2 regions of the Pelosinus sp. UFO1 genome follow, and region 1 is predicted to be linked to the other one. Evidence: a T-box and tRNA genes for the amino acid it is inferred to sense, from the RefSeq annotation. Region 1 holds a T-box; the other holds one or more tRNA genes.
What was found. A T-box is a leader RNA that pairs with one kind of tRNA and senses whether it is charged. The one in region 1 lies ahead of pheS (phenylalanine--tRNA ligase subunit alpha), so its partner is inferred to be a tRNA-Phe.
Positions count from the first base shown of each region.

Region 2: it encodes a tRNA-Phe, which carries the amino acid that the T-box ahead of pheS (phenylalanine--tRNA ligase subunit alpha) is inferred to sense. The anticodon was not compared.

Region 1 covers NZ_CP008852.1:2,053,592-2,060,967, forward strand. Annotated here, with positions in the region: gene UFO1_RS09435 (class II fructose-bisphosphate aldolase) at 1-830, shown strand, start outside; gene UFO1_RS09440 (cation:proton antiporter regulatory subunit) at 912-1,205, shown strand; gene UFO1_RS09445 (RNA methyltransferase) at 1,202-2,005, shown strand; T-box leader at 2,139-2,352, shown strand; gene pheS (phenylalanine--tRNA ligase subunit alpha) at 2,402-3,424, shown strand; gene pheT (phenylalanine--tRNA ligase subunit beta) at 3,451-5,886, shown strand; gene UFO1_RS09460 (amino acid permease) at 6,103-7,376, shown strand, end outside.
Region 2 covers NZ_CP008852.1:4,820,459-4,827,834, forward strand. Annotated here, with positions in the region: gene UFO1_RS22570 (adenylosuccinate synthase) at 1-943, shown strand, start outside; gene hprK (HPr(Ser) kinase/phosphatase) at 979-1,905, shown strand; tRNA gene UFO1_RS22580 (tRNA-Lys) at 2,040-2,115, shown strand; tRNA gene UFO1_RS22585 (tRNA-Glu) at 2,123-2,197, shown strand; tRNA gene UFO1_RS22590 (tRNA-Val) at 2,203-2,278, shown strand; tRNA gene UFO1_RS22595 (tRNA-Asp) at 2,300-2,375, shown strand; tRNA gene UFO1_RS22600 (tRNA-Phe) at 2,382-2,457, shown strand; tRNA gene UFO1_RS22605 (tRNA-Lys) at 2,464-2,539, shown strand; tRNA gene UFO1_RS22610 (tRNA-Glu) at 2,546-2,620, shown strand; tRNA gene UFO1_RS22615 (tRNA-Val) at 2,627-2,702, shown strand; gene UFO1_RS22620 (methyl-accepting chemotaxis protein) at 2,872-4,569, shown strand; gene UFO1_RS22625 (methyl-accepting chemotaxis protein) at 4,761-6,461, shown strand; gene UFO1_RS22630 (PadR family transcriptional regulator) at 6,726-7,088, shown strand; gene UFO1_RS22635 (HlyD family secretion protein) at 7,111-7,376, shown strand, end outside.

The sequences.
Region 1 (7,376 bases):
ATGATTTGCTTCAAGATGCACGTAATCGGAAATATGCAGTTGGCGGTTTTAATGTATTTAATCTGGAGACACTATGTGCTGTTGTGGAAGTTGCGGAAGAATTGAAGACTCCCTTGGTGCTCGGCATAACAGAACGATTTTTTAAGTTTGTTGATGTAGATACCTTAAGTGCGGCTATGGTACGTGCTGCACAAAAATCATCTGTCCCAATCGCACTTCACTTAGACCATGGTTATACCTATGAAGGAATTATTAAAGCAATACGCTGGGGTTTTACGTCTGTGATGTTTGATGGATCATCCTTGTCTGTTGTTGAAAATTTAAAACGTACAAAAGAAGTTACACGTATAGCCCATTCCCTCGGCGTATCTGTTGAAGGTGAATTGGGCTATGTTGGTTGTTGTGAACATGCTGAAGATATTAACGAAGACAATATTGTTACATGTGATGTAGCGGCAAATTTTGTGGATAAAACTAATATTGATGCTTTGGCTGTTTCGGTAGGTAATCATCATGGAGCATACCGAGGTACTACAAATTTGAATATTGCTAGATTAAGTCAATTAAATTCCGTAATTAATGTTCCCTTAGTTATGCATGGAGGCTCTAGGCTTAGTAGTGATGATTATTTAAACTCTATAAAATATGGAATAACTAAAATTAACATTCCTACAGATACATCTATGGCGGCAAGTGAAAAACTTAGAACAGAACTGTTAGAAAATCCAGGAGCTAATTACATCTCTTTAATGTCTGCGGTTAAAAAAGGAGTTAAAAATTCAGTTCGTAAATATATGTTGCATTTCAATTGTATTTCCAAAGCAATATAGCTTATACTATAATATAAAAAAACCTACCTTATAGAAAAAATAGGTAGGTTTTTTCTATGAGTAATGCTACAATGATAAGATATGCAAAGTTCAAATATGGGGGTAGCTCATAATTTAGTTTCTAGTAATATAATGGATTGCATAGAACTTTCTCCTAGTTTAGGTATTGTGGAAGTTAGTATACCTAGGGCGCCTATAGGAAAAACTCTAGCTGAAACGAATTTAAGGGCAAAATTTGAAATTAATGTTGTAGCAATTAAAAGAGGCGAAGCTTTAATTATTCCACCACTGCCAAGTGAAAAATTTAAAGAGGACGATGTTTTAGTAGTTGTTGGTGGTATTAAAGGAATACAACGTTTGGAGGATCTTTCTTGAGTGAAATAGTTACAAGTGGACAGAATAAATATATTAAAATGGCAACATCATTAAAACAAAAAAAATATCGTGATGAATTAGGACTATTTATAGTAGAAGGGATTCGTTTAGTAGAAGAGGCTGCCAAGTCCAGTTGGTTAGTTGAGACATGTATTTACACGAGTGAAGCGCAAGAAGAACCCCGCGTTCAAAAAATACTAGAACAGTTGCAAACAAAAGAATGCCGAACAATTGAAGTTTTAAAAACAGTTTATGATAAAGCGTCTGAAACTAAAGAACCACAGGGGCTTATGGCTATTGTTAAAAAGTCTGCACATCAGCTGGTGGATATGCTAGGAAAAGTTGAAAATCCTCTTTTGGTAGTGCTTGATGAGGTGCAGGATCCGGGAAATGTGGGTACGATAATTCGTACAGCTGCTGCTGCTGGTTGTACTGGAGTTATCTTGACAAAAGGTTGTGCAGATGTATTTGCAGGTAAAGTAGTGAGAGCTAGCATGGGTTCCTTATTTAATATACCTATAGTTGAGGGTGTCACTCAAAGTGAAATTATATCGTATTTAGCGCAATATAAGATAGATATTCTGGCAACTTCTTTAGAGGCTTCTCGTATTTATTTTCAGGCAAACTTAAAAAAACCAGTAGCTATTGTATTTGGTAATGAAGGAAATGGTGTTAGTAACCATTTCCTACAAGAATCTAAAGAAAGGATCCATATCCCCTTGGTTGGAAATGTGGAATCATTAAATGTTGCCGCATCGGCAGCAGTTATTTTATATGAAGCAGTGCGTCAACGCCAATGATAACCCTATATTGTAATTACTGGGATAGTATGCTATAATTCCTTTGATAATAGAGTTTTCCTACTATCTCGAATTTGATAGTAGATTAAGCGTAAAATTGAATATGTATAGTAGCTTTTGCTGCTGTACTTGCTTAAGTGCAATGATAGAGAGAGTATGTTAGCTCTAATTGATACAGGGAGGATACTGTCATAGATTGAGAACAGTCCCAAATCGCTAACAGAAATTCACTCTGGAGTATCTGTGCTGAAGGGGTAACTTGTGTAAGCCAGACGTTATTTTCTGCGTTAAAGAAGCTGAGTACTAAATTAGGGTGGTACCGCGGGAGTAAGACTTTCGCCCCTTAGAGGGGTGAGGTCTTTTTATTTTTTCCAAATTATGTTTTAGGAGGTATATATGGAACAAGAATTACAATCTTTAAAGCAACAAGCTTTAGAAGAATTATCACAAGTTGATAATCTGGACACGTTAAACGAGTTAAGGGTTAAATATTTAGGGAAAAAAGGTAGTTTGACAAGCGCTTTAAAGGGGATGGGAGCATTAAGTGCGGAAGAACGCCCGAGAATTGGACAAATTGTAAATGATATTAGAGTGGAATTAGAAAATATAATTCAGGATAAAAGTGAAAACTTTAAGCAAGCTGAATTGACAAGAAAATTAGCATCTGAGAAGATTGATGTTACTTTGCCTGGTCGTAAGGTCAATGTAGGGCATAAACACCCTCTAACTGTGACTTTAGAGCGTATTAAAGATATCTTTATGCGAATGGGATTTGCTATAGCAGAAGGACCAGAAGTTGAACAAGATTACTATAATTTTGAAGCACTTAATCTACCTAAAGACCATCCAGCTAGGGATATGCAGGATTCCTTTTATATAACGGAAGAATTTTTAATGCGTACCCATACTTCACCGGTGCAAGTTCGTACCATGCAGGCAGCTGAACCTAATCAGCCTATTCGTATTATTGCACCTGGAAAGGTGTATCGCCGAGATTATGATGCAACCCATTCTCCTATGTTTCATCAAGTAGAAGGCTTAGTAATTGATAAAAATATTAGCTTCGCTGATTTAAAAGGAACATTGGAATTGTTTATTCACGAAATTTTTGGTAAGGATGTTGGCGTACGTTTTCGTCCAAGTTTCTTTCCTTTTACCGAACCCAGTGCAGAAGTTGATATTTCTTGTGTAATGTGCAATGGCAACGGATGCAGGGTTTGCTCAGGTACAGGGTGGCTTGAAATACTAGGTGCAGGAATGGTACATCCTCGTGTACTGGAAATGAGCAACTTTGACCCAGAGAAAGTAAGCGGCTTTGCTTTTGGCATGGGGGTAGAGCGAATAGCCATGTTGTTATATGGAATAGATGATTTACGATTATTTTATGAAAATGATTTGAGATTCTTAAGACAATTCTAGAAACAGATAAGTGAAGGGAGATAGGTATGCAAGCATCAATCAAGTGGCTTAAAGAATATGTTGAGTTTAAAGAAACACCAGAAGTATTAGCGGATATGTTAACGATGGCTGGTATTCCAGTAGAAGGGATCACTTATTTAGGAAAAGATATTGAAAATATTGTAACGGGAAAAATTATTGAAATAGAGAAACATCCAAATGCGAATAAGCTATCTATTTGTAAACTGGACGTAGAAAAGGAAATTTTAATTATTGTTACTGGGGCGACGAATGTTTCAGTCGGAAATGTTGTTCCTGTAGCATTAGTGGGTGCTAAATTACCCACAGGATTAGAAATAAAAGCTAGTGAATTACGTGGTGTAATGTCTTATGGTATGTTATGTTCCACAACAGAACTTAATATTGATAGTAAATTATTATCACCCAAGGAAAAAGAAGGAATTTATATCTTGCCCGATGATACCTTAATTGGTATTGATATCCGAGAAGCTTTAGGAATGGATGATGTAGTTTTAGAGTTTGAGTTAACAGCTAATCGCGCTGATTGTTTCAGTTTGATTGGCTTAGCGCGAGAAATTGCTGTGCTCACAGGTGGAACGTTGAAGAAACCAATGATTCATTTGCATGAAAAGGCTGAAGAGAAGGCTGTGAATCTAGTTAAGGTTGCAATAGACGAACCTTCTTTATGTTCCCGTTTTGCAGTGCGGGTTTTACAAGATGTAAAAGTTGGAGCATCACCAAAATGGTTAAAGCAGCGACTACAGGCTGTAGGAATGAGGTCAATTAATAACGTAGTGGATGTAACAAACTATGTTATGTTAGAAATGGGCCAGCCAATGCATGCCTATGATTATAATTTACTGTCAAAACATAGCTTAACCGTACGTAAAGCGCAAACAGGAGAAAAAATTACGACTCTTGATGGAGTTAAACGAGAGCTTACTTCGGACATGCTGGTTATTGCCGATCAAGTACAAGCGGTTGGTATTGCAGGGGTAATGGGTGGTCTAGCTACTGAAGTTACCGATAATACACAAAATGTAGTATTAGAAGCTGCTTCTTTTAATGGAGTAAGCATTCGTCGTACATCAAGAGCCCTTGGTCTACGTTCCGAGGCATCCGGAAGATTTGAAAGAGGCGTTGATACAGTTAATAGTATTCGGGCCTTAGACCGGGCTGCAAAATTATTGGAAGATATGGGAGCCTGTAAGGTATGCCCAGATATTGTAGATAGTTATCCTAATATGCTTTTACCAAGACAAGTTAGCTTTATTCCTCAAAAAGTAAATGCTTATTTGGGAACTGCTATTGATAAGGCTGTTATGTTAGATATATTACGCCGTTTAGAGTTTGCCATCGATACAAATTCTGAAGGTGAAAATATAATTGTAAACGTACCTACATGGCGTGGGGATGTCCAATATCAGCCAGATATATGTGAAGAAATTGCCCGAATTTATGGTTATAATAAAATCCCAACGACTACCCCTGGCGGCAATATACTGCGTGGCGGACAAGAATACGCTCAGTCTATTGTGGATTCCATTAAAACTACTTTAACTGGAGCTGGATTGGATGAAATTATCTCATTGAGTTTTACCCATCCACAAGTGTTACATAAATTAAATATAGTAGAAAATGATTTGTTACATCAAGCGATTAATGTACTTAACCCTATTACAGATGACTTTCCAATACTGAGGACTACTTTACTTGGTGGTGTATTGGAAACGATTGCTCGTAATCTTGCAAGGAAAAATGATGATATAAGAATCTACGAACTCGGAGCTGTGTATTTACCTGAAAAATTACCATTAGATTCTTTACCTAAAGAGCCTTTAATGTTATGTGGTGCATTAGTTGGTAAACGTAATGAACTTTCCTGGAACCAAGGAAAGGATAGTGTGGATTTTTATGACGCGAAAGGGACTGTAGAGGTATTATTATCCAGCTTAGGAATTCAGGATTATGATGTTGCTGCTGGTGAACATATGTCATTACATCCTGGCAAGACAGCAATATTCCGTAAAAACGGTAATGTCTTAGCAACGGTTGGTGAACTGCATCCAAAGGTAATGGATAGTTTTGGTATACAGCGTAAAGTATATATTTTTGAAGTTAGCGTAGAATCAGTAGTTAATTGTGTGAATTTACTTACCAAGTATCAGTCTTTGCCTAAATTTCCAGCAATCAATAGGGATTTGGCACTGGTTTTACCATTAGAAATTTCTGCGGATCAGGTGAAACAGGCAATTGTCGCTAGTTCTGGCCCTTTACTGAATGATGTACGATTATTTGATGTATATGTTGGTGAACAAGTTGCAAATGGGTTTAAGAGTTTAGCTTTTTCATTAACTTATCGAGATAAAACTCGGACGCTTACAGATGAAGAAATTGAAGTGTACTATAAAAAAACCGTTGTTTACCTAGAAAAGACATTGGCGGCAAAAATTCGGAGTTAGCATAAAATGTCTTTGCTGAAAACACAAAAAACACTTTACCTGTGACTGTGATTGTGTTATCCTGTTAACAGGATGGTTGTAAGTACGTTTTTTTTACTATTTAGTAAAAAATAGATCTGTCCTTTTGGACAGATCTATTTTTTTAATAAATTTACCTAAATTGTAAAAAGAATAAAAAAGAATTTAATTAAGTTATTTAGAGAAAGGTGGAGCGTAATGAGTATTTTCCGTACAAAAAGTATTAGTGCACTTTTGGCAGGCGCAGAGCAAAAAGGCTTAAAGAAGACACTAGGCGCTATGGACTTAACACTACTTGGTATAGGTTGTATTATTGGAACAGGGATCTTTGTTTTGACCGGAGTTGCAGCAGCAAAATATGCTGGTCCTGCTTTGATGATTTCTTTTGTTCTTTCAGGATTGGCCTGTGCGTTTGCTGCCTTAGCCTATGCTGAATTAGCTGCCATGGTTCCCATTGCTGGAAGCGCATATACGTATACTTATGCTGCTTTAGGAGAAATAATTGCTTGGATTGTAGGGTGGAACCTTATTTTAGAATACTCCGTAGGATCAAGTGCTGTTGCAGCTGGATGGTCTGGATATGTAGTGGGGCTTTTAAAATCAGGTGGTATTGAGTTATCGAAAGCTTATACTGCTGTTCCAGCTGATGGTGGTATTGCAAATGTCCCAGCTATGTTTATTGCACTATTTCTAAGTTTATTATTAGTTCGTGGAACACAAGAGAGTGCGACTCTTAATAAAGTTCTTGTGGCGATTAAGTTACTTGCTGTCTTTATTTTCTTGGCATTAGCAGGACCTAAAGTAAATGTTGCAAATTGGGATCCATTTATGCCTTATGGTTTTGCTGGAGTAGCTAGTGGTGCAGCCATTATTTTCTTTGCATATATTGGATTTGATGCTGTGGCAACTGCTGCCGAAGAGTGTCGTAATCCAAATCGAGATTTACCAATTGGAATTATAGGATCATTAGTGGTTTGTACCATTCTTTATATCATAGTTGCTGCTGTGTTAACAGGCGTGGTCCCTTACACAGAGTTAAATAATGCTGAGCCTGTTGCTTATGCGTTAAGGGCTATCGGATATAACATGGGGTCAGCCCTAGTTGGAACTGGAGCCATTTGTGGTATTACCACTGTATTACTTGTATTAATGTATGGTCAATCTCGTATTTTCTTTGCGATGTCTCGTGATGGTTTGATTCCTGCTGCTATCTCGAAAGTACATCCTAAGTATGGTACACCTCATATCATTACGATTGTGGCCGGAATTGCGGTAGCTTTAATTGCTGGGTTTACTCCTATTGGAATTATTGCAGAATTAACGAATATTGGAACACTTTTTGCATTTGCCGTTGCTTCCATTGGAGTATTAGTTCTACGCTATACTAAACCAGAACTAGAGCGCCCATTTAGATGTCCTGCAGTTCATATAATAGCACCATTGGCAGTTCTTTCTTGTGGTTACTTGATGTA
Region 2 (7,376 bases), 2.3 Mb from region 1:
AGAAGAAACGTATCGTGGAGATCATAAAATTGGCACGACGAAACGCGGCATAGGTCCATGTTATATGGATAAAAACTCGCGCTGTGGTATTCGTGTAGTTGATTTGTTAGATGAAGAAGAATTCTCGGAAAAATTAAAACGTAATTTAGAAGCCAAAAATCATTTACTAAAAGCAGTATATGGTGTAGAAGGTTTTGATTATGAGACTGTAAGAAAAGAATATTTAGGTTATGCAGAAGAATTACGCTCTTACGTATGTGATACATCTGCAACGCTTAATAAAGCAATAAAAAATGGCGAAAAGATATTATTTGAAGGTGCGCAAGCAACTATGCTGGACCTTGACCATGGAACCTATCCGTATGTTACTTCTTCTCATCCGATTGCTGGTGGAGTATGTGTAGGGGCTGGAATTGGACCTACGAAAATCAATACAGTGGTTGGGGTAGTAAAGGCGTATACAACCCGCGTAGGAGAGGGCCCATTCCCTACAGAATTATTTGATGAAGTGGGTGACCACATTCGTGAAAAAGGCCATGAATATGGTACTACAACAGGCCGTCCTCGTCGCTGTGGTTGGTTAGATGCCTGCGTAGTAGGTTATGCGGGACGTCTAAGCGGCATTGACTATATGGCAATTACTCGTTTGGATATTTTGGATGAATTGGCAACATTAAAAATATGCGTTGGTTATAAATATAAAGGTGCGGTAATGGATGAGTTTCCTGCTAGCCTAAAGGTATTAGCTGAAGTTGAAGCAGTTTATGAAGAACTTCCCGGCTGGCAAAGTGATACAACTAATATTCGTAATTATAAAGACTTGCCATTAAACGCACGTCGTTATTTAGAACGTTTGAGCGAAGTAGCAGACATTAAGCTTGGCATTGTCTCCGTAGGACCTGGAAGAGAACAAACCATCATAATGCATGAAATTTTTGAATAGAAATCAAATATAGTATCGATAGGTAGGTGATAAAAATGCCGGATTTGTTGTTAAAAGAAATTGTTGATTATTTTTGTCTTACCGCGGTGGAGAAGGACTGCGTTCTTGATGGCCCTGTTAAAGTGCCTGATATTAATCGCCCAGGACTTGTTTTGGCTGGATATTTACAGTATTTCGATGAGCAGCGTATTCAAGTAATCGGCACAACAGAAACAGCATTTTTAGACACCTTACCTATAAATGTAGCAGATGAGCGGTGGCATGCATTTATTCAGTTACATTTTCCTTGTTTAATTATAACCCGCAATATAGAATTACCCGGAGCATGGCTGCAATCGGCGGCAAATCGTCAATTACCAGTTTTTCGGACTCACCTGCCAACAACACGTTTCATAGCGCTGTTAACGAATTACCTAGAACGCAGACTTGCGCCAAGTGCTACCATTCATGCAGTGTTGGTGGATGTGCATGGGGTAGGTACTTTGATTATTGGTGAAAGTGGCATTGGTAAAAGTGAAACAGCATTGGACCTTATCAAACGTGGTCACCGTTTAGTAGCAGATGACGCTGTAGATGTAATTCGCAGCGGTGAAGATGTACTCACTGGTAGTGCGCCCGAAATATTGCGTCATATTATGGAAGTTAGAGGACTTGGAATTTTAAATGTAAAAGCATTATTTGGTATCGGTGCAGTAAGACCAAGCCAAAAGATAAACTTAGTCATTCGTCTAGAAGAATGGCAACAAGGTAAAGCCTATGATCGGTTAGGTCTTGAAGAAGAACATTATGAGATTCTAGGCGTCGGATTACCATGTAAGACAATTCCAGTGCGCCCAGGGCGAAACTTATCCAATATTATTGAAGTAGCTGCGATGAATTATCGTCTAAATAAATTGGGATATCATGCTGCCGAAGATTTTATTGAGAAGCAGAGGAAATTTTGCCTATCTGATGATCAATAATTAAAAAACTAAACAAAGTTTCTATGCTTTTCTTATTGCAAACTAATTTATTATAAAATCCATTAAAAACCAACAATAAACTAGTTGACAATAAGAAAGGATTGCTATATAATCATATCTTGTGAGAGCGACGTGGTTCACTAGCTCAGTTGGTAGAGCACCTGACTTTTAATCAGGGTGTCCCGCGTTCGAGCCGCGGGTGAGCCACCATTTTTACGGCCCGTTGGTCAAGCGGTCAAGACACCGCCCTTTCACGGCGATAACGGGGGTTCGATTCCCCCACGGGTCACCAAATACGGGCGATTAGCTCAGCTGGGAGAGCGCCTGCCTTACAAGCAGGATGTCGGCAGTTCGATCCTGTCATCGCCCACCATTTAGTTCTTACAATTAATATGGCCCAGTAGTTTAGCGGTTAGAATGCCGCCCTGTCACGGCGGAGGTCGTCGGTTCAAATCCGATCTGGGTCGCCATTACTTGCCGCGATAGCTCAGTCGGTAGAGCAGAGGACTGAAAATCCTCGTGTCGACAGTTCGATTCTGTCTTGCGGCACCATTTTTTGGTTCACTAGCTCAGTTGGTAGAGCACCTGACTTTTAATCAGGGTGTCCCGCGTTCGAGCCGCGGGTGAGCCACCATTTTACGGCCCGTTGGTCAAGCGGTCAAGACACCGCCCTTTCACGGCGATAACGGGGGTTCGATTCCCCCACGGGTCACCAAAATATGGGCGATTAGCTCAGCTGGGAGAGCGCCTGCCTTACAAGCAGGATGTCGGCAGTTCGATCCTGTCATCGCCCACCATATTTGTAACATGAACCTCATGCGTTTAGCATGAGGTTTTTTAGTATATAAAGTGATATTTTGTCTAAAAAGGGAAATGTTTGAAGGAATATAAAGATAAGACATAGAATGTACTAATAAAATGGAAAATAATGAGTTTTCCGATTTTTTTATAAAGGTGGAGGTTGTTATGAATAGAAAACGAATGCCGATTGTAATGCAACTTACGGGTATGTTTATTTTGGTCATTATTCTATTAGTATCTATCTTAAGCTTTACTGTGTTTAAATTGAGAGATAGTGGACAAGTAACTGAAGCAATAGTAAAGCATACCGTCACAAGAGGAAATCTTGTTAAAGCCGGGCAATTAGAATTTACCGGAGCTCTTTTAGATATGCGAGGGTATTTATTTTATCCGGATGGTGCGGCCTATGAACAGGGATATCGAGATAAAATAAAAAAGAGTAGTGAACTGGCGAAAAAGTATGATAGCATGTCTACAATGGGAGATACAAAAGTCGAAGGGGAAAAACTAGCAAAATTAGTTGATGATTATGTAGTGCTTGGCGACAAAGTCATTGCGGCTAAAAAATCGAAAGATCCTAATTTAACTAACCTTACAACACAGGGACGGCAATTGGTAAAAGAGATTGAAGATCAATTTGCTAAAGTTGATCAACTGCAGCAAAAATACCTAGATGATAGGAGTTCCTCATTACTTGCTGCGACAAGTCAAGATGGAATTATTGCCTTGGTGATCAGCAGCATAGTTTCTTTATTGGTGATTGTACTAGCCGTATGGTATAGTCGAAATTTGGCAAAACGCCTCAGAAACATTAGCGCTGAATTAGCTGAGGTTGGGAACCTTAATCTAACAGGAAAAGATGTATATCCCACTCGAAACGACGAAATTGGTGATATGGGTCTCATCATTATTGAAATGAAAAAATCCCTTAAAGGTTTCGTCTCTCAGATTGTTGGCAGTAGTCAAGTTTTAACCTCGACAAGTGGACAACTTAGTGACTCTGTTAGCGAACAATTAAGGGCGGTAGAGACAGTCGCAGAAAGCGTAACAAATATTGCAGCAGGGGCATCTCAAAATGCAGATAACATTAGTAATATTTCTGCAACGATGGAGGAAATATCCGCAAGCTCTGAAGAAATCAATGCGAGTACGTCTGAAGTCAGTACCAGCGCTCAAAATGCAGTAAACGAGGCTGCCAAGGGCATGGAAATGCTGACACAGGTAGTTGCCCAGAATGAATCAATTAACCAATCTATGAGTGAAATTACAATTGTTACAACGAAATTGGATCAAGGTTCTGCAAAAATAAAAGGCATTGTTGATTTGATTAATAGTATTGCCGCGCAAACAAATCTTCTAGCACTAAATGCAGCTATAGAAGCAGCGCGTGCTGGTGAAGCAGGTCGTGGTTTTGCAGTGGTAGCTGAAGAAGTTCGTAAGTTGGCTGAACAGAGTGCTGGCGCAACTGATGAAATTGCTAAAATTATACATAACATGGGTAACGAAATAAACTTTGCTGTCACTACAGTCGAAAAAGCCAACAAAGAGGTAGAAAAAGGGCAAAACTCTACCATTACAACACAGAACGGCTTCCATGTAATTATTGAGAAAATGGAAGCAGTAAAAGAAGGGATTACTCATATTGCTGCAGCTGTAAATGAGACTTCCCAGGGAATTCAAACAGTAGTAAGCAGCGTGGAGAATATTAGTGTGGTTGCTAATGAGACCTCATCAAGCTCTGAGGCTGTAGCTGCATCAGCAGAAGAGCAAACAGCTGGCATGCATGAAATTGATACCAACGCAGCAAGGTTAGCTCAATTGGCAACTCAAATGATGGATATTGTAAAGAAATTTAGAGTGTAGAAATATATTCAAACTTGAATAGCACAAACGTAGAAACTCCGCCAATCTTTGGCGGAGTTTCTACGTTTATAGTAAAGTATACTTCAATAATGTCGAAATAAGAAGGAATTTGCAAGATAAAAGTAGAAAGTTCCTTATAATGAAAAAAGTAGAAATATTACATATTTTCTAAAAAAATAGGAGGTAATAAGATGGAAAAAAGGCGCTTTCCAATTAGGGTACAACTAGCGGGTATGTTCGCCGTTGTGGCGGCATTATTACTGCTTGTACTGGGTTATACATTATATGAATTTAGACAAGCAGGTAATGAGGCAGAAATCATTGTGACTCAGACATCAGTAAGATTAGTTACAGTAAAAAATGCGCACACTGAATTTACTCGAGCCCTTCTTGATATGCGGGGATATTTATTTTATTCCGATGGTGCTGCCTATGAACAGGGGTATCGAGATAAAATAGCTAAAAGCTTAGCGATGGTAAGGGAGGTTAAAACCCAATTAGCACTACCTGAGGCTCGAGAAAAGGCCGAAAATTTGGATAAAGCGCTAAATCAGTATATGGTATATGCAGATACGAGATTATTTCCTGCACGTAAGGCGAATGACCCACGTTGGCTTCAAGTAGCGGGTGAGGGAAGAGCCATGGTACAGGAAATTGATGAAAATTTTCTACAGTTGTCCGAGATGCAAAAGAAATATTTAGATCAAAGCGGTATGGCGGTGGTGGAATCCTCTAAAACCAGCCGTAACATAGCGACCACAAGCAGTATTGCCATAATCCTATTGGTTATTGGAGTAGTATATTGGTATAGTGGCAATATGGCAAAAAGACTGGGGACTATTAGTAGGGATTTGGCACAAGTGGGTAAGCTAGACCTGCTAGGTAAAGATTTAATTCCAGCCCATAATGACGAGATTGGTGATATGGGTCTTGTAATAAATGAAATGCGTCAGTCACTTAAATCCTTTGTTCGCCAAATCGCAGATAATAGCCAGACCTTAGCGGCGTCTAGTGAAGAGTTAAGCGCGACGGTTTCTGAACATGTAAAAGCTGTAGAGACAGTGGCACAAAGCATAAGTGGAATTGCTGCCGGCGCTATTCAAAATGCGGATAACATTAGTAATATTTCGGCTACCTTAGAGGAAATCTCAGCAGGGTCGGAAGAAATTAGTGCTGGAGCCGCCGAAGTGAATCTTAGTACACAAAATGCAGTAGCAGAAGCTGGCAAGGGGATGGAAATGCTGGCAGAAGTGGTAAATCAAAACGAATATATTAATCAATCAATGAATGAGATTACAATTGTGACAACTAACTTATCCCAAGGTTCAGAAAAGATCAAAGGCATTGTTGATGTAATTAATGGAATTGCTGCCCAAACTAATTTACTGGCCCTTAACGCAGCTATTGAAGCAGCACGAGCTGGTGAGGCTGGTCGAGGATTCGCAGTAGTAGCGGATGAGGTACGAAAATTGGCAGAGCAAAGTGCCACAGCGACTAAGGACATTGCTGAAATCATTATAAAAATGAGTGAAGAAATTAATTTTGCTGTTGCCTCCGTCGGTAAAGCGAACCAAGAAGTTCTCAAAGGTAGGGAATCTGCCGTAACAACGCAAGAAGGATTTAAAATTATTATTGAGAAACTGGAGGGAGTAAAGACGGGCGTGGAGCAAATCGCTGTAGCTGTTGATGAAACAGCAAGGGGTACGCAGACTATGGTAGTAAGTGTAGAGAATATTAGCACTGTGGCACAAAAAACATCGGAAAACTCTGGAACTGCGGCTGCATCGGCTGAGGAACAAAGTGCCGGCATGTTGGAGATTAACCAGAATGCTGACAATTTAGCCCATTTGGCGACGGATATGATGGGAATTGTTAAGAAATTTAAAGTGTAATTGCAGTATTATTAATTTAATACCTAGTAAAAACTCCTGTTTTTTTATAAAACAGGAGTTTTTTTATTGGAAATAAATGCATGGAGGAATTTCTCTTACCTAAGTGATTTAAACTTAGTAAAGCTATTGTTATGGGTAATTTTGGTAAATTGCTGAGCAAGCTAACAAGCGGGCCAGTTTCTCGTATTGTTTTTGGTATTATGTGTTGTTATAATTAACTATATTAAAAATAATAAGATTATTTATAAGGGATTAAGGAGAAAAATGATGACATCAAAGAGTGATGAGTATAAAACGGGGGTTAAGATTATTACGGGATTATATATCCTTAAAATACTGAAAAATGGGCCAGCACATGGCAACAAAATAGCAACCGAAATTAAGGAACGAACGCAAGATCTACTCACCCCTAACCCAAATGCTTTATACCCCTTACTACGTAGATTGGAGGAGGACGGTTATATTACTGGAGAGTGGGATAACCCAGGGACCCGTAGCAAACGTATCTATACAATTACTGATGCAGGCTCGTCATTGATTTTGGTTTTAGAAGATAAAGTGAAAGAAAATTTTGCACAAAGAGAAAGAAAAATAGCTATCTTGCGTGAGGATTTGCAGCTCTATTAGTTTTTTGAAAGGAAGGATTACGATGACTGAGAAACCTAAAATAAGCAAAAACAAAATAGTATTAGTTGTGGTAATCATAATAGCAATTCTAGCAGCTGGCGGTATCTGGTGGTGGATCAGGGCTAGTAAAATTGTATCTACAGATGATGCACGTGTGAAAGGAACAATCGCCAGCATTAGCACAAAAGTTCCAGGGCGTATTGAAACGATAGCAGTTAAGGAAGGGGACAATGTGCAAGCAGGTCAGATCCTTGCCAAAATGGAAAGTGCAGAAATTGAAGTACAAGT